Regions from separate parts of the Streptomyces sp. NPDC048211 genome, predicted to be linked through region 1. Evidence: riboswitches for the same ligand, from Rfam matches in the RefSeq annotation. Region 1 holds a riboswitch; the other holds the start of a gene.
The links. Region 1 has a riboswitch for glycine ahead of gcvP (aminomethyl-transferring glycine dehydrogenase). Riboswitches for the same ligand answer to the same signal wherever they lie in the genome.

Region 1 (9,201 bases):
ACGTCGTCGATGCTGACGCCGGTCGCCTTGGAGATGGGGCGCAGGTCGACGATGCACTCGTGCGCGACCAGGCCCGCCGGGCCGTTGTACAGGATCGGGTAGTGCGGCTCCAGGCGCTTGGCGATGTAGTTGGCCGCGAGTACGGCGACCTGCGTCGCACGCTTCAGGCCCTCGCCACCCATCAGGCGTACGTAGGCCCAGGAGATCGGAAGGATTCCCGCCGAGCCCCACGGAGCGGCAGAGATGGGCCCGACGCCGGTCTCAGGACCGGCGGCGGGCTGCAGCGGGTGGTTCGGGAGGTACGGCGCCAGGTGTGCGCGCACACCGACGGGACCGACGCCGGGACCGCCGCCGCCGTGCGGGATGCAGAAGGTCTTGTGCAGGTTCAGGTGGGAGACGTCGCCGCCGAAGTGACCCGGCTTGGCCAGGCCGACGAGAGCGTTGAGGTTGGCCCCGTCGACGTACACCTGACCGCCGGCGTCATGCACCTCGGCACAGATGTCGGCGACATGCTCCTCGAAGACGCCGTGGGTGGACGGGTAGGTGATCATGAGCACAGCGAGCTCGTCGCGGTGCTGCGCGATCTTGGCTCGGAGGTCCTCGATGTCGACCTCGCCGTCGTCGGCGGTCTTCACCACGACGACCTTCATCCCGGCCATCACGGCGCTCGCGGCGTTGGTGCCGTGGGCGGAGGACGGGATCAGGCAGACGGTCCGGCCCTCGTCGCCGTTGGCGCGGTGGTACGCGCGGACGGCGAGCAGCCCCGCGAACTCACCCTGCGATCCGGCGTTCGGCTGGAGGGAGACGGCGTCGTAGCCGGTGACCTCCGCGAGGCGCTCCTCCAGCTCACGGATGAGCGTCAGGAAACCCTCGGCCTGCTCGGCCGGTGCGAAGGGGTGCAGCGCGCCGAACTCGGGCCAGGTGATCGACTCCATCTCGGCGGTCGCGTTCAGCTTCATCGTGCAGGAGCCGAGCGGGATCATGCCGCGGTCCAGCGCGTAGTCACGGTCGGCGAGCTTGCGCAGGTAGCGCAGCATCGCGGTCTCGGAACGGTGCTGGTGGAAGACCGGGTGGGTCAGGAACGCGTCGCCGCGCAGCAGACCCTCCGGCATCGCGTCGGCGGTCGTGGCGTCCAGCGCCTCGATGTCGCCCTCGGCGCCGAAAGCGGCCCAGACTGCGGCGACCTGCGCGCGGGTCGTGGTCTCGTCGCACGCGAGCGAGACCAGGTCGCCGTCGACGAGCCGGAGGTTGACCCCGCGGTCACGGGCGTCGGCGACCACCGCGGCAGCCTTGCCCGGGACCCGGACGGTGAGCGTGTCGAAGTAGGCGCCGGTCACCACGTCGACACCGGCCGCACGCAGCCCCTCGGCCAAAATGGCCGCGTAGCGGTGGGTGCGCCGCGCGATCGTCCGCAGTCCGTCGGGGCCGTGGTACACGGCGTACATACCGGCCATCACGGCGAGCAGCACCTGGGCGGTGCAGATGTTGCTGGTGGCCTTCTCGCGGCGGATGTGCTGCTCGCGGGTCTGCAGGGCCAGCCGGTAGGCCTTGTTCCCGTCCGCGTCCACGGAGACGCCCACCAGGCGGCCGGGGAGGCTGCGTGCGAACTTCTCACGTACGGCCATGAAGCCGGCGTGCGGTCCGCCGAAGCCCATCGGGACGCCGAAACGCTGCGTGGTGCCGACCGCGATGTCCGCGCCCAGGTCGCCGGGCGAGGTGAGCAGGGTGAGGGCGAGCAGATCGGCGGCCACGGTGACGATCGCGCCGAGCTCGTGGGCCTGCTCGATGACGGGCTTGATGTCGCGCACGGCGCCGGAGGCGCCCGGGTACTGCAGCAGCACGCCGAAGACGCCCCGCTCCGCGATCTCGGCCGGGATGCCGTCGCTGAGGTCGGCGACGACGACCTCGACCCCGGTCGGCTCGGCGCGGGTCTCGATGACCGCGACGGTCTGCGGCAGGGAGTCCGCGTCGACCAGGAAGACGCCGTTCTTGACCTTGCCGACGCGCCGCGCCAGCGCCATGGCCTCGGCGGCGGCGGTTCCCTCGTCGAGCAGGGAGGCGCCGGAGGTGGGCAGCCCGGTGAGCTCGGCCACCATCGTCTGGAAGTTCAGGAGGGCTTCGAGGCGGCCCTGGGAGATCTCGGGCTGGTACGGCGTGTAGGCCGTGTACCAGGCGGGGTTCTCCATCACGTTGCGGAGGATCACCGGCGGGGTGAACGTGCCGTAGTAGCCGAGCCCGATCATCGGGGCCAGGACCTGGTTGCGGTCGGCCAGGAGGCGCAGCTCGGCAAGGACCTCGGCCTCGGTCCGGGCGTCCGGCAGCTTCAGGGCTTCGGCACTCTTGATCACATCGGGAACCGCGGCGGCGGTCAGCTCGTCGAGTGAGCCGTAACCGACCTGGGCGAGCATCTTCGCCTGGGCCTCGGCATCGGGCCCGATGTGGCGCTGCTCGAACGGGATGCCCTGTTCGAGCTGGGAGAGCGAAGTGCGACGGGGGGTCATGATGGAGGCCTCCTGGTCTGTCACGACCTGCGAGGGGCACCACGGCGCGGGGTGCCCGAACGGCCTCCCCCTCTGTCATCTCAACCTGAGAGCTTCACCGGTGCCCGCGGGGCGCACCGGCTTTCACCGTCGGTGAGGGTGGGGTCCGGTCCGGCCGAGGCCATGCGAAACCCGCCCTGCTTTCCAGAGTGACCTCGTCCGTGCGGTACGGGGGCCTGAGAGATTCCGGGGAGGATTTGCTCCTTCGGCGCCTCCGGAACTTCTCCGGAGGACTCTCCCGCACGGGGTCAGCAGCCATGGCCAGCCTACCAGCGGGGTACCCGGCAGAGATCTCGAGTGGCCAACCCCACGAATCTGCTCTTCTGTAGTGCCTGTGGAGTAGCCGCGACCAAAGGGAGGGACCGTGCAGACCGACATCGATCCGCGCAGCCTGATCGGCCGCAAGGCGTTCGACCGCAAGGGCACCAAGATCGGAACCGTGGACGAGGTGTATCTCGACGACGCGACCGGTGTGCCCGAGTGGGCGGCCGTGCGCACCGGGCTGTTCAGCCGGGACGCCTTCGTCCCGCTGGAGCCCAGCGAATTCGTCGAGGACACGCTGCGCATCCCCTTCGACCGGGCCCTGATCAAGGACGCACCCGACTTCGGGGTCGGTCGCCATCTCTCGCCGGAACAGGAGCTTCAGCTCTACCGGCACTACGGTCTGGACTCGGCGCCCGGCGAGAGCGCCCCCGACCGCGACTTCGGCAGACTGGCGGGCCAGGACGAGTAGTCCACCGGGTCCCGCACGAGCGGCAGCGGATCGGCCGGCTGCAGTTCCGGATCGTCGATACGGAACGTGCGGACCCGGCCGGGCGCCGATTCCGGTTCCTCGAACCGCACCGTCACCCGCCCGACCCCGCTCCCCTGCACCCAGCCGTGCCCGTAGATGCCGTGGCGGACGTCGTGCCCCGCGGGCCAGCGCCGCGCGGCAAGCTGCTCGGCACTCTCCTGGACGGTCTCCGGGCCCGCCTGCTCGCCGCCCTCCGTCCGCTCGGCGTCTTCCGCACCCGGGTCCGCACCCGCCTCGGCGTGTCCGGGGAGCTCGGCGGCCGTCCGCTCACCAGCCGCCTGGGCGAACAGGTCCTCCTGGGTGAAGTCGGCGAGGCCGGTGACGCCGACGCCCAGCAACCGCACGCCTCCGGTCGTGTCCACGGACTCCAGAAGCCGCGCAGCGGCCTCTCTCACGACTGTGGGGTCGTCGGTGGGCCCGCGGAGTGTCTCGGAGCGCGTGAGGGTCGAGAAGTCGTAGCGCCGCACTTTCAGCACGACCGTGCGCCCCGACCGGCCGGCGGCCCTCAGCCGCTGCACGCAGCGGTCGGCAAGCCGCTCCACCTCGGCCCTGACACGGACCCGGTCGTGCAGGTCCGTGTCGAAGGTGTCCTCGACCGAGACCGATTTCGCGTCGCGCTCGGCGACCACGGGCCGGTCGTCGTAACCGAAGGCCATCCGATGCAGAGAGCTGCCGTGCGCCTTGCCCAGGAGCCGTACGAGTTCCGCCTCGCCCGCTTCGGCCAGGTCGTTGATCGTGGTCATGCCGGCGCGGCGCAGATGGTCCGCGGTGGCGGGCCCGACGCCGGGCAGGGTGCGCACCGTCATGGGTGCGAGCAGTTCCCGCTCCGTGCCCGGCTCTATCAGCAGGATTCCGTCGGGCTTCGCCTCCTCGGAGGCGATCTTCGCCAGCATCTTGGAGCCTGCGAGCCCGACCGAGCCGCTGAGCCCCGTGACCGCCTCGATCGCCCCGCGCAGCTGCTCGCCGATCTCCAGGGCCGAGGCCGTGTCGTCCGCGGTCCCGCCCGCCTCCAGGTCGACGAAGGCCTCGTCGAGGCTGAGCGGCTCCACGAGGGGCGAGAGGCGGCCCAGCAGCTCCATGACCTGGTCGCTCACCGTGCGGTAGAGCGTGAAGCGCGGCACGAGGTAGGCCGCGTTCGGCGCCAGCCGTCTGGCCTGCGCCATCGGCATCGCCGAGTGCACCCCGAAACGCCGCGCCTCGTACGAGGCGGTGGCGACCACTCCTCTGGGCCCGAGCCCGCCCACCACGACCGGTTTGCCGCGCAGACTCGGCTTCGCCGCCTGCTCGGCAGAGGCGTAGAAGGCATCCATGTCCAGATGCAGGATGGTGGGCGCGGCTCTCACATCAATCGATGGTGCCCTACGGCACTGACAGCCGCCCTGGCGCAACGGCGGCCGCACCCCGGAATTCCGGGGCGTGGCCGTTCGTCCGTCCGGTCAGCCCGCCCGGTTGCGCCGACGGGCGAGCTCGTCGGCGGGGTTGTTGCCGATCAGTGTCTCGCCGGTGTCCACGCGCTCCCCGTGCAGCTGCGACAGCGCGGCGTCCACGTCCCGCCACACCACCCCGACGGCGATACCGAAGACGCCCTGGCCCCCTTGGAGCAGCTCGACGACCTCGGCGGGCGAGGAGCACTCGTAGACGGTCGCTCCGTCACTCATCAGCGTCATGCGCTCGAGATCCTGGAAACCGCGGGCCCGCAGGTGCTGCACCGTGGTGCGGATGTTCTGCAGTGCCACCCCGGTGTCGAGGAATCGCTTCACGATCTTCAGGAGCACCACGTCCCGGAAGCTGTAGAGCCGCTGCGTGCCCGACCCGTAGGCCGGGCGGACGCTCGGTTCCACCAGGCCGGTGCGGGCCCAGTAGTCGAGCTGCCGGTAGGTGATCCCCGCAGCCGCGCACGCCGTCGGGCCCCGGTAGCCGATCTCGTTGGCCGATGTCACGCCGTCCCCCGCCACCGCATCCGGCGCAGCCGGTTGCCTGATGGTGTGGCCGGCTGTACTCCCCTGCTGCGGATACGGCCCACCCACTGCCGTACCGTCGCCGCTGCTTCTCACGCCGACCTCCGTCCTTGACCTGCCCACTCGAAGGTAGGCAGTCACCCGGGGTGCGTCAACGATCGCCACACTCGGCACGCCGAGTGATAATCACCCTGAGGGTGGTTTCCCGTGACTCACGAACGGGAAAGGCTTGCCGGATGCGCTGACGCAGCCCCTTGGGACGTCACTGACTGTTCGTACCGAAATCCTCCGGTGAGATCTGGTCGAGGAACTCGCGGAACTTCTCCACCTCGTCCTCCTGCTCGTCCGGAATCGCGATTCCCGCATCGTCGAGCACCCCGTCACTGCCGTAGATCGGCGTGCCGGTGCGCAGGGCGAGCGCTATGGCGTCGGAAGGCCGCGCGCTCACCTCGACCCCGCTGGCGAAGACCAGCTCCGCGTAGAAGACCCCTTCTCGCAGATCCGTGATCCGGACCTCGGTGAGCTCCTGGCCGACGGCCTCGAGCACATCCTTGAAGAGATCATGGGTCAGCGGCCTGGCAGGAGCCATGCCCTGCTGGGCGAAGGCGATCGCGGTCGCCTCACCAGGACCGATCCAAATGGGGAGGTACCGGTCGCCTCCCACTTCACGCAGGAGCACGATCGGTTGGTTGGAGGGCATTTCCACCCGGACACCCACAACGTCGAGCTCGTTCACACAGCAACCCTAGGACGTGCTCGGCAGGTTTGGGTAGTCGGGCCCCACCGGGATCAGTGGAGACGGATCTGCAGAGCGGCCTGGACGAGGGCCGAATGCAGCCGTACGGAGAGCTCGGCAAGCTCCCTCGCGGTGGCCTCGGCATGTGCTCTGGTCTGCGGATTCCGGTGCCGGCGCAGGGGCGCGACCACCTGCTCGATCAGGCCGGCCTCACGGTCCGCGGCCGCTCGCATCGCCCGGAGATGACGCGGTTCCAGACCGAATCGCCCCAGATCCGCCACAAGCCTGGCGATGGTGACCGTCTCGGCGTCGTAGCCGCCCTCGGCCGCCGGTGCGACCAGACCGTAGGACTCCCACGCGTCGAGGTCGCTCTCCGTGACCTCGGCGGCTGCGAGAAGCTCGGCGCGGCCGATACGGGCCGCGGTGGCCCGTCCCGGACCACAGGTCCAGCTGCCGTCCACCAGGTCCCGCTCGCCGCCAGGGGAGGGCAGGGCGACCTGTTCACCGCGGGCGAGGGCGTCCAGGTGCTCCCGGATGACCTTCAGCGGAAGATAGTGGTCCCGCTGCATCCGGAGCACCTGACCGAGCCGCTCGACGTCGTCGGGACGGAACTTCCGGTAGCCGGAAGGTGTCCGCTGCGGCTCGACGAGCCCCTCCGCCTCCAGGAAGCGGATCTTGGAGATGGTGACTTCGGGGAACTCGTCCCGCAGCTGCAGGAGAACCGTGCCGATGCTCATCGGGCGGTCGTCGGCGGTGGCGGTGCCGTGTCCGGCACCGCCCGTCGGTGTTCTCAGCATGGACCTTCCTGGGGGTCCCCCCGACGGGGTCGGGGGCCGGGTCAGATGCCGCGCTGGCTTGCGTAGAAGACCAGCCGGTACTTACCGATCTGCACTTCGTCGCCGTTGGACAGCGGGACGGAGTCGATGCGCTCACGATTGACATAGGTGCCGTTGAGGCTGCCCACATCCCCCACGGTGAAGCTGCCGTCGGTGCCCCGGCGGAACTCCACGTGCCGACGCGAAACCGTCACGTCGTCGAGGAAGATGTCGCTCTGCGGGTGGCGGCCCGCCGTGGTCAGCTCGCTGTCCAGAAGGAAGCGGCTCCCCGAGTTGGGCCCCCGTCGCACCACCAGGAGCGCCGAGCCGAGCGGCAGGGCGTCCACGGCAGCCTGGGCCTCGGGAGAGAGCGACGGCACGGACGTCTGTCCGGTCGCCTCCGCCTCGTAGGCCTCCAGACCGGAGATGGAGATGGTCGACGTCGTCTCCGAGGCGCGCTCGGGGATCCCGCCCCGCAGCGGCGCGCCGCAGTTGGAACAGAAACGGCTGGCCTCGGCATTGCGATGCCCGCACCTCGTACAGACCGGCATGGACGGAGCCTCCTGCCTCGGGGCGAACCCTCCACCCGTACTTGAGGTTGACGGTTCTCCGAAACCTATGCGGCCGGCACCGGCAGGGTCAACAGACGACGCGCCGGAACCACCCGGATTGTCACCCCCCGAACCCGCCACCTGATCGCGGAAGAGAGGACGCTCGCCGCCCTGCTCCTCGGCCTGGCCATGGCGCGGCGCGCGATGGCGTGCGGCTTCATCGCGAGCGCTCTTGCCGAACAACTTCCCAAACAACTTCACGGGCGATTCCCCTTGACCGAAACAGACCCGCCCGTGGGGCAGGACGAACCCTGAATGAACACACCTGCCGACCCGGACATCTTCACAACGTCCGTAGCCACTCGACAGTTTCCACCACGCACCACCATTACGATGCGGCGACCCCCCGCAACGACCAGCCCATGTCCCCCCATACCCCCGCGGCCAGGGTTCACTGGGCGGACGACCGAGAGTAGTCAGGCCGCTCCGCCGGTCGCAAGGCGTCGATGACGATGTCGTCCGACTGCGCCACATGCACGGTGGCCTGCTCCTTCTCCAGCGTCTGCACCACACCGCCGGGGATGTTCAGAGCCGGTTCCAGATCCTGCGGCTTGCCGATGACCTTGAAGACGTACGGGGCCGAGATCTTGTGGTCGTCTACCTTGACGGCTCCGCCGTCCCCGGAGAAGTACGTATTGGCCACTACGCGCACGCCGTTGACCTCGATCGCCTCGGCGCCGGCCGCCCGGAGCTCCTGCAGGGCGTCGAGCAGCATGTCGGCCTGCACCGCGTCCCCCGGGTCGTTGATGGTGAGAGTGATGCCGGGACCGTGCACCGCCACGGTACCCGCGAGGATGCCGAGTTGACGCTCCTTCTCCACCGTCTGCTTCCGCGCCTCTTCCGCCTGGTCGGAACTGTTCTCCAGTTCCGTGCGCTGGTCGACGAGACGTTGCTTCTCGTCCTCCAGCCGCTGCGTACGGTCGTCCACCTCGTCGAGGATGCGGACCAGGTCCTCCTGGCGGGCACCACGCAGGGCACTGTTGTCGCTGTTCGACCGCACCTGGATGGCCAGCCCCAGGCCGAGTACGAACAGCAGCACCGCGACGATGAGTTGGGCACGGGTGACCCGGGGCGGCCAGATGCCGTCCATCAGCCGCTGACGCCCGGTCAGTTCCTCGGGAGTTCCGTCGGTCCGCTCGCCGGGCTCTTCGCGGTCCTCGTTGAATGCGTCGTTGCTCATCGGCGTCAGGCCCGGAAGACGTGCCGGCGGATCGCGGCGGCGTTGGAGAAGATCCGGATACCGAGGACGACGACCACACCGGTGGAGAGCTGCGCTCCGACGCCCAGCTTGTCCCCCAGGAAGACGATCAGCGCGGCCACGACCACGTTCGAGAGGAACGAGACCACGAAGACCTTGTCGACGAAGATGCCGTCGAGCATCGCCCGCAGACCGCCGAAGACGGCGTCCAGAGCGGCCACGACCGCGATCGGGAGGTAGGGCTCGACCACCGCCGGCACTTCGGGCCGGACCAACAGTCCGACCACGACTCCGACGACGAGGCCCAGTACGGCGATCACGATGTGCCCTTCCCTGTGTCTGCCGCACCACTGCCGGTGTCTGCGGCCTTATAAGGCTCTGCTGTCCGTACGATCAGGCTGGGGGCAGCCGGGAGGCTCACCTTGTCCTGGACGGAGATGCTCGTCCGGATGTCGAAGGTGTCCTTGAGCGCCTGCAGGTACTGGCCGTCGGCACTGTCCTGGAAGGCGGCGCCGAGCTTCTTCCCGTTCCCCACCGCGAGCACCGTGTA
Region 2 (9,201 bases), on a different contig from region 1:
CGCCGGCCGGCCACCGGCTCGCCCGGCGCCTCGGTCTTGGAAACCTCAGTCACGAGAGCCTCACCCTGGGGTCGATGGCGGCGTACACCAGATCCACCAGCAGATTGCAGATGACGATGAAGAAGGCGGCGACGAGGGTCACGCCCATGACGATCGGAAGGTCGTTCTCCTGCACGCTCTTGATGGCGTACTGGCCGAGTCCGGGGAACGAGAACACGGTCTCGGTGATCACGGCGCCTCCGACCAGCAGCCCGAAGTCCATGCCGAAGATGGTGACGATCGGGGTGAGCGCGGCCCGCAGACCGTGCTTGCCGATGACGACGCTCTCCTTGAGGCCCTTGGCGCGGGCCGTACGGATGTAGTCCTCGCCCATCGTCTCCAGCATCCCGGCTCTGGTGATGCGGGCGTAGAGCGCCGAGTAGAGGAAGGCGAGCGAGCACCACGGGATCAGCATGTTCCACGCCCAGTCCAGCGGATTGTCCGTGAACGCGACGTAGTTGATGCCTTCCCAGATGGGCCACTGCACCGTCAGCGCGCCCAGCGCGAGCATGCCGGTGAAGAAGATCGGCAGGGAGACCCCGGCGAGCGCGACACCCATGAAGAAGCGGTCGAGGATCGAGCCCCGCTTCAGCGCGGAGACGACACCGATCGCCACACCGCTGATCAGCCAGATCACGGCGGCACCGATGGCCAGCGAGAACGTGACCGGGATACGCGCGGTCAGCTCGGGCCAGACCTCGACGTGGCGCTTGAAGGAGTAGCCGAAGCACGGCACACCGCAGTGTGTGGCCTCGGGGCCGAACTGGAAGTCGGCGCCGACGAACAGCTGCTTGAGGAAGTGCCAGTACTGGATGTACAGCGGCTGGTCGAGGCCGAGGTTCTGCTTGACCGCGAGGACGGACTGGGGATTGGCGTCCTTGCCCACGTACTGGGCCGCCAATTGGTCCATCGTCTGCCCGGCCAGCCGGGGGACGAGGAAGAAGATCGCGAAGGTGACTGCGCTGACGATCAACAGCAGCAGTACCGCGCCGAAGACGCGTCGGATGATGTACGCAGCCACAGCTATCCGGCGCCGGTATCAGCTCGCCGGGGGTTACCCAAGCGCTCGGACACCGTGCCTTCACCTGCCTTTCGGGACAATTCTGGGGGTCCGGAGGCCGCTCCCCGGGGCGCGTGCGCGCCCCGGGGAGCGGGGCCGTTCCTACTTGGCGGAACCCATCAGCACGTAGTCGTACATGCCGAGGTAGGCCTGGGTGACCGTGACGTTCGTCGCGGACTCCGGGCGGAGCAGCAGGTTCTTGCGGTAGATCAGCGGCACGGCGGTGGCGCCTTCGGCGACAGCCCTGTCGACGTTGGCCCAGGCCTTCGCACGGGCGGTGTCGTCCGTGTTGGCGATGCCCTCGTTGAGCAGCTTGTTGATCTTCGGGTCGTTCAGTTCCTGGACGTTGTTACCACCGGACGGCTTGATGGCCGAGCCGTTGATGATCTGGTCCAGGAAGCCGAAGCCGGTCGGCCAGTCCGCACCCCAGGCGCTCATGATCATGCCGAGCTTGTTGGCGTGCACGTAGCTCGGGTTGCCCGCGAAGTTCTGGAAGTACTTGCCCGCCGGGAAGGTCTTGATCTCGGCGTTGACGCCGATCTTCTTCAGCGAGGCCTGCACCGCGGTGACCATGGCCATCTCGGCGGGACGGTCGGAACGGGCCGAGATCTTGGTGTCGAAGCCCTTCGGCTTGCCACACTGCTTCAGCTCGTCCTTGGCCTTCGCCTCGTCGCCCTTGTGGCCGGCGGACTCGTACATGTCGAACTTCTCATAGCCGTTGACCGTCGGCGGCAGCAGGGTCGTCGCGACGTCACCCTTGGGGTCGCCACCCTGCGCGGCCTGGACCGACGCCTTGTCGATGCCCCACTGCACGGCCTTGCGGCAGTGGACGTTGTCGAACGGCGCGACGTTGACGTTCAGACCGATGTACGAGGTGGCACCCGCGTACGAGTTGTCGGTCTGCTTCTTCAGTGCGGCCTTGGTGAGGACCTTCGGCTGGGTCGCCGGGGCGACACCGGTGCCGGCACCGTCGACGGTGATGTTGTCGGAGAGCAGGTTGTTGTCGACCGTCTCCTGCTTGACCTTGAAGCGGACCGTCACCTTGTCCGGCAGGGCCGGGCGGATCGGGTCGGTCTTCGGGTCCCAGTTCGTGTTGCGGACGAGGGTCGCGCCGCGGCCCTCGTCGTACGACTCGAACTTGTACGGGCCCGAGGACACGATGTGCTTCACATAGTCGGCACCCTTGTCCTTCGCGGCCGGCACGGGGGCCGTCTGCGAGAACGTCGCCAGGTAGTCGAAGTCCGCGAAGGCGTCCTTCAGCTTGAAGACGATCGTGAGGTCGTCCGGCGTCTCGATGGAGGCGATGCCGTTCGGGTTCTTGTCCTTGTACGGACCCTTGTACTTGTCGCCGCCGAGGAGGTGGGCCTTGAAGTACGTCGGGCCGTTGGACAGGGCCTCCGGCGCGAAGTTGGAGCGCTCGACGGCGTACTTGACGTCCTTCGAGGTGATCGGGGTCCCGTCGTCGTACTTGAGACCCTTCTTCAGCGTGTACGTCCAGGTCTTCGCGTCGGGGCTCGACTTGCCGAGGCCCTCGGCGAGGTCCGGGACGACCTCCAGGCCGTCCTTGCCGGCGGCCGGCTTGAAGGACGTCAGGCTGCGGCTGTACAGGCGGGCGAAGTTCTGCACCCAGCCGTAGTACGTGTTGCCGGGGTCCAGCGAGTCGGGCTCGTCGGACATCTCCAGCTTGAGCGTCCCGCCCTTCTTGTCCGTCTTGTTGACGATCGAGGTCAGCGCGGCGTCGGTGGCGCCGGCGCCACCGCCGCTGCCCTTGCTGCCGCTGCTGTCGTCGTCGGAGCCGTTGCACGCGGACGCTCCGAGCATCAGGACCACAGCCGTGGCGACCAACGCTGTCGTTTTTCTGGTCTTCACCTGAGGAAATCCCCCTCAATCGATGGTTGCCGTGGCATGTCGCACGTCGTCGTGACGAGCGCCCGGGCACTGCTACTTACTACGGGGGTCGAGCGCATCACGCAGCCCGTCTCCCAGCAGGTTGAACGCCAGCACCGTGACGAAGATGGCCACGCCCGGCACGATCATGTACATCGGGTCGTTCTCGTAGAAGTCGATCGCGTTGGTGAGCATCCCGCCCCAGGACGACTGCGGCGGCGCGATTCCGACTCCGAGATAGCTGAGACCCGCCTCGAAGAGGATGTTCGAGGGGATGAGCAGCGTGGAGTACACGAGAACGGGCGCCACCAGGTTCGGCAGCAGCTCCCGGAAGAGGATGAAGGGGCCGCGGGCACCCAACGACCGTGCGGCTTCCACGAATTCGCGATTGCGCAGGCTCATGGTCTGGGCGCGGACGATACGGCCCATGTACGGCCAGCTGAAGAAGCCGATCACGAAGATCAGTACGGCGATCCTCAGCGGCAGGCCCTCCAGGCCGAACGCGCCGTCCTGCAGCGCCGCCGAGATGGAGATCGCGAAGAGCAGCAGGGGGAAGGCGAGGAAGGTGTCCATCATGCGGCTGATGACGGTGTCCGCCCAGCCGCCGTAGAAGCCCGACACCACACCGAAGAAGACGCCGATCACCACGGAGAGCAGGGTGGCTCCGACCGCGACGACCAGGGACACCCACGAGCCCTCGATGATCCGGGTCATGATGTCGCGGCCGTACTGCGGCTCGACGCCGAGCGGATGGCTCCAGCTGATGCCGCCCCAGTCGCCCTTGGGGGCGAGCAGCGCGGGGTCGATGAGGTCCTGGTGGAACTCGTTGGGGTCCAGCCCGAAGACGGCCTGGATCGGCTTGGAGAGCACGGCGAGCAGGATCAGCAGGATGACAACGATGCCGCCGGCCACTGCCACCTTGTCGCGCTTGAAGCGCGTCCAGGCGATCCGTCCGAGCGAACGGCCTTCGATCTGGCTCTGTTTGACTCCCGTGAGTACTGCCTCCGGCTGCGCCTGGGCAGCCGATCCGGTGGTCTCGATCGGTGCGGTCACAGTGCCTCTGACCCCTCCCGCCGGCGGTGGCCGGCCCCTACTCGCCGCGGTGACGGCCTGGCGCGTGTCAGCCGGGGGTGCTTGACCCGGCTGATGTGTTCGGTGCGATGAATGCGTCTGTGGAGTGACCGCCGGTGCAACCTCGTACAAAGGGCGGACGATCCCCACTAGCCGGGAGTCTTCAACGCCGTTGCGATCACCCGCCAGACCTGACGGGGAATGTTTGCTCAAACGTGATGCGGTCAGTGAGCTTCCGTTATCCGGACAGTTTGATCGATTGAGCGGACTACTCGGCCGCTAATCCACCAGAACGGACATGCCGCCCAACGGGCGCTATTGAGTGGCTATTTGGGTGACCGCAGCGGGCGCGTTGTCCGCCGGATAGCCGTTTGTCCGATCCTGGGCAGGGGACCGCGCGGGGCTAGTAGGCGCGCGGGGCGGGACCGGGGGTCTGCGGGTAGCCGTAACCGGGAGCGACGACGGCGCCCCGGCCGGCCGGGGCGTGCGGCTCGCGGTCGTAGAACGGACGGGCGTTGGCACGCAGCCACATCGCGACCGGGTCGTACTCGTCGGCCATCGCGACCGTGGAGACCGGGAGCCCCTCCGGGACGGTGCCGATGGACTGCTGCATCATCGCCCGCACGGCGTCCACGGACGGCGCGCTCGTGTCGTACAGATCGAGACCGACGGCGAGGTACGGGACGCCGAGCGCGGGCTGCACCCAGGCGCGGCGCAGCGAGCGGATCGCGGGGGTGTGGTGGGCGTTCTGCGTGAGCTGGGCGTAGAACTGCGGGATCTCGATGGCGGGTTCACTGATCCGCAGCGGTCCGGCGGGCATCCGGTCGAGGCCGGTGGCGATCCTGCGCAGGTCCAGCCAGGGGATGCCCACGCCGCCGCCCCGCGCGTGCGGGTTCAGCCAGATGCCCCAGCGGTCGGGGAACAGGGCGCGGGCGATGTCGCGGCCGCCCACGACCTCGTGGTCCCGGCTCCAGCCGCTGGCGGAGAGCTCCTGGGCGGAGGTGACGCAGGGGGCGTAGCCGAGGCCGTCGATCTCCATGTTGCCGTACTGGGCGTCGGGCGAGCCGGCCCGGCCGTGCCAGAGCAGCATCCAGATCCGGTCGGCCGCCAGGGCCTGGAGGAGTGCCTCGTACGCGTCGTAGCGCCCGGGCGTCACTTGGCGCAGCATGTGCTCGACCTGCCCGGCCGCCGCGCTGCCTGCCGCACTCACCCTGGGTCCCGCCCCTCTTCGATCCAACGTCTCGGCCTGCCGCTCCCGGGCTCTCGGGGGCGGCGCGGTGCCGAGGCACCAGCCATCAAACCAGCTTATGCGGCGGCCCTGACACCGACTTGACTCCGCGGGCCGCGGCCGTCGGCCCGCGGCCCCGGCCCCCTTGCCGTGCCGCTACTCGGCGGGGCGCTGGTAGAAGGGCCGCACCCGGGCCCGCATCCAGTCGGCGACCGGGTCCTGGGCCACGTCGAGCAGCACCAGGTTGACCGGCCAGGGCACCTCGACGCGCCCCAGGGCCCGGCCCAGGGCGTCCATGGGCGCGTTGCGTCCGGCGCCCTCCCAGGTGGAGAACTCGATGCCGACGAAGAGGACGGGGTCGCCGCCCTCGATGCTGGCCAGGGCGCGGCGGGCGCTGAGCACGACGCCGCTGGCCTCGAACTCCCCGGCCGCGGCGGAGAGGAAGTCGACGGGCTCCTCCTGCCAGTCCGGCTCGTACAGCCGGACCCGGCCGCCGCTGGACGGTCCGTCGAGCGGGGTGCGTCCGGTCCGGCAGAGCTCGGCGACGGCGGGCGGCGGCAGCGGGACGCCGACCGCGCCGCCCGGGTTCACGGCGATGCCGAGCTGCGGGGGCAGGCCCCGGGCGAACTCGCGGGCGGGGGCCACGGTGAAGGACATATGGGCGCCGACGCAGGCGAGGAACTGCTGTTCGGAGCTGAACACGGGGACGTACGGCGCGCCCTCGATGTCCAGCGTCGGCAGATCGAGGTCGGTGGCATCCGGCGAGCCGCCGTTGGGCAGGGGCACCCAGAGGTGGCTGCGGCCGAGCACCTCCACCAGCCGGCCGCCCGCCTCCGGGCTGCCGAGCGAGGCGCTCAGCACTTCTTCGAGCTCGTTGGCCGGCCATCCGCCCTGCGGATGGGTCCGGGCCGGTGCCGGAATGTCCACTGTCTCCCTCTCTCGCCCCATGTCGTGCAGCAAGAGGTTAACGCCGCTCCCCGGTTACCCGTCGGGCACACACAGCCTGTCCAGCCCTCGGACAGGTCTGTCTCAGCCCTCACCCTGTGCGTCTGCGAATGTGATCCGCGTCAGCAGGCCCGCCGCCTCCCGGTCGAGCAGCACCGCCGAGGCGCATCCGAGCGGCAGCAGACCCGACTCGGTGTCCCGCAGCAGCCGCCCCACGGCCCTGCGGTGGCGGGCGAACGCGTACCCGGAGACCCCGCGGCCGCGCTCACGCTGTCCCTCCCGGGCCGTCTGCGGGGTGACGTCGAGCAGGACGAGGTGCAGGACGCGGCCGCGCCGCCGGGCGTACCGGGCGAGCCGGCCGCGCACCCAGGCCTGGGTGCCGCAGTCGTGGACGACGACGGAGACGCCGGAGCGCAGCACCCGCCACAGCCCCCAGTAGTGGGCGACGCGGACGAGCGGGCGGTAGAGGACGTACGGGAGTAAGCGGGGCAGCCGGGCCGCCCAGCGGTCCCTGGTGTCCTGGGAGTCGATGGCGTGCGCGGCGACGGCCCGTGCGATGAGGGTCGACTTGCCGCTGCCGGGCAGTCCGGACACCACCACCACGTCGCCCGCCGAGAAGTGCAGGCCGTGCGGGCTGTGCCCGCCCCGCTGCCGCAGGTCCCGTACGACAGGCGCGTGCGGGCCCACCCTCTCCCTGGCCGGCGCACCCGGCTGCGCGGGCAGTGCGCCGTGCGCGACCCCCGCGGTCGTCGCGTACCGCTGCAACGTCATCACCCTCCCCCTGTCGGCTGACCTACACCTGCCCAAGAAGTGTAAAGAAAAGGTAATGCGGCACAACCGTCCGACCCGCCGGATCCCCCGGAAGACCGGCATCGGTACCGGCCCCCCACTCTCCCGCAATGCGTGCGATGATGACCCCGTCAACTGCATATAGGCCGCTCGAATCCGCGCGGGAGAGTCCCGGCCATCGCGTGCCGGGCGCCGAAGGAGCAAGATCCTCCCTTGAATCTCTCAGGCCCCGTACCGCGTGGATGAGGCAGATCTGAAAAGCGAGTCGCCCTGCGGCTCCACCCAAGGTGCAAGCCGAACCCCTCCGGGGCCTCTCGGCGAACCTCTCAGGTTCCGATGACAGATGGGGAGGGATCGTCCTCGTCGTCATGCCCTGGGAGCCTTTATCCATGAGCACCGCCCCCCGCCTCACCGCCCACCCGTCGCCCGCCGCCACCCTGCCTGATAGTGCTGCGCACCAAAGCCCTATTCAGGCCCTGCACCGTTCGCTGGGTGCGACCATGACCGACTTCGCGGGCTGGGACATGCCGCTGCGGTACGCCAGTGAGCGCGACGAGCACAACGCCGTGCGCACGAAGGCCGGCCTCTTCGACCTCTCCCACATGGGCGAGATCACCGTCACCGGCCCCGAGGCCGTGGCGCTGCTGAACTTCGCGCTCGTCGGCAACATCGGCACCGTCTCCGTGGGCCGCGCCCGCTACACGATGATCTGCGCCGAGGACGGCGGCATCCTGGACGACCTGATCGTCTACCGGCTGGGCGAGACCGAGTACATGGTCGTCGCCAACGCGGGCAACGCCCAGATCGTGCTGGACGCGCTGACCGCCCGCGCCGAGGGCTTCGACGCCGAGGTGCGCGACGACCGCGACGCGTACGCCCTGCTCGCCGTCCAGGGCCCCGAATCCCCCGCCATCCTGGCCGCCGTCACCGACGCCGACCTGGACGGTCTGAAGTACTACGCCGGGCTGCCCGGCACGGTCGCCGGGGTCCCCGCGCTGATCGCCCGTACCGGCTACACCGGCGAGGACGGCTTCGAGCTGTTCGTCGCGCCCGGGCACGCCGAGCAGTTGTGGAAGGCCCTCACCGAGGCCGGCGCCTCCCGCGGCCTGATCCCGTGCGGGCTCTCCTGCCGCGACACGCTGCGCCTGGAGGCGGGCATGCCGCTGTACGGGCACGAGCTGACCACCTCGCTGACCCCGTTCGACGCCGGCCTCGGCCGGGTCGTGAAGTTCGAGAAGGACGGCGACTTCGTCGGCCGCAAGGCCCTGGAGGCCGCCGCCGAGCGCGCCGAGACCGCCCCGCCCCGCAAGCTCGTCGGCCTGGTGGCCGAGGGCCGCCGGGTACCGCGCGCCGGGTTCTCGGTCGTCGCCGGCGGCGAGGTCATCGGTGAGGTCACCTCGGGCGCGCCCTCGCCCACGCTCGGCAAGCCGATCGCCATGGCCTACGTCGACGCCGCGCACGCCGCGCCCGGCACCGAGGGCGTCGGCGTGGACATCCGGGGCAGCCACGAGCCGTACGAGGTCGTGGCGCTGCCGTTCTACAAGCGCCGGAAGTAGCGTCCGCACGCGTCAGGAAGTGACGCACTCCCGTCTCACACCGTAAGACCACCGTTCATCAGCACTCCCCCGCGTACAGGAGAATTCAGGTCATGAGCAACCCCCAGCAGCTGCGGTACAGCAAGGAGCACGAGTGGCTGTCGGCCGTCGAGGACGGTGTGGCCACGATCGGCATCACGGAGTACGCGGCCAACGCGCTCGGTGACGTCGTCTACGCCCAGCTCCCCGAGGTCGGTGAAACGGTGACCGCGGGCGAGACCTGCGGCGAGCTCGAGTCGACCAAGTCGGTCAGCGACCTGTACTCGCCGGTGACCGGCGAGGTCACGGCCGCGAACCAGGACGTCGTGGACGACCCGTCGCTGGTGAACTCCGCTCCGTTCGAAGGCGGCTGGCTGTTCAAGGTACGCGTCACGGATGAGCCCGCCGATCTGCTCTCCGCCGACGAGTACACCGCGTTCTCCGGCAACTGAGACCCCAAGGGACCACCTGATGTCGCTTCTGAACTCCTCCCTCCACGAGCTGGACCCGGACGTCGCCGCCGCTGTCGACGCCGAGCTCCACCGCCAGCAGTCCACCCTCGAGATGATCGCCTCGGAGAACTTCGCTCCGGTCGCGGTCATGGAGGC

Region 2: linked by a shared signal. The riboswitch ahead of gcvT (glycine cleavage system aminomethyltransferase GcvT) and the one ahead of gcvP (aminomethyl-transferring glycine dehydrogenase) in region 1 are both predicted to bind glycine.

The regions. Positions count from the first base shown of each region.
Region 1 is NZ_JBIDAD010000009.1:386,219-395,419, forward strand. It holds gene gcvP (aminomethyl-transferring glycine dehydrogenase) at 1-2,501, opposite strand, end outside; glycine riboswitch at 2,695-2,791, opposite strand; gene ACGFZA_RS30495 (PRC-barrel domain-containing protein) at 2,905-3,273, shown strand; gene ACGFZA_RS30500 (DNA polymerase IV) at 3,198-4,676, opposite strand; gene ACGFZA_RS30505 (MerR family transcriptional regulator) at 4,770-5,387, opposite strand; gene ACGFZA_RS30510 (bifunctional nuclease family protein) at 5,554-6,027, opposite strand; gene ACGFZA_RS30515 (MerR family transcriptional regulator) at 6,081-6,824, opposite strand; gene ACGFZA_RS30520 (FHA domain-containing protein) at 6,866-7,654, opposite strand; gene ACGFZA_RS30525 (DUF881 domain-containing protein) at 7,845-8,633, opposite strand; gene ACGFZA_RS30530 (small basic family protein) at 8,639-8,971, opposite strand; gene ACGFZA_RS30535 (DUF881 domain-containing protein) at 8,968-9,201, opposite strand, start outside.
Region 2 is NZ_JBIDAD010000001.1:1,157,390-1,166,590, reverse strand. It holds gene ACGFZA_RS05355 (ABC transporter ATP-binding protein) at 1-53, opposite strand, end outside; gene ACGFZA_RS05350 (ABC transporter permease) at 50-1,060, opposite strand; gene ACGFZA_RS05345 (ABC transporter substrate-binding protein) at 1,202-2,968, opposite strand; gene ACGFZA_RS05340 (ABC transporter permease) at 3,041-4,039, opposite strand; gene ACGFZA_RS05335 (enhanced serine sensitivity protein SseB C-terminal domain-containing protein) at 4,461-5,267, opposite strand; gene ACGFZA_RS05330 (enhanced serine sensitivity protein SseB) at 5,442-6,212, opposite strand; gene ACGFZA_RS05325 (AAA family ATPase) at 6,315-7,001, opposite strand; glycine riboswitch at 7,171-7,266, shown strand; gene gcvT (glycine cleavage system aminomethyltransferase GcvT) at 7,409-8,575, shown strand; gene gcvH (glycine cleavage system protein GcvH) at 8,668-9,045, shown strand; gene glyA (serine hydroxymethyltransferase) at 9,065-9,201, shown strand, end outside.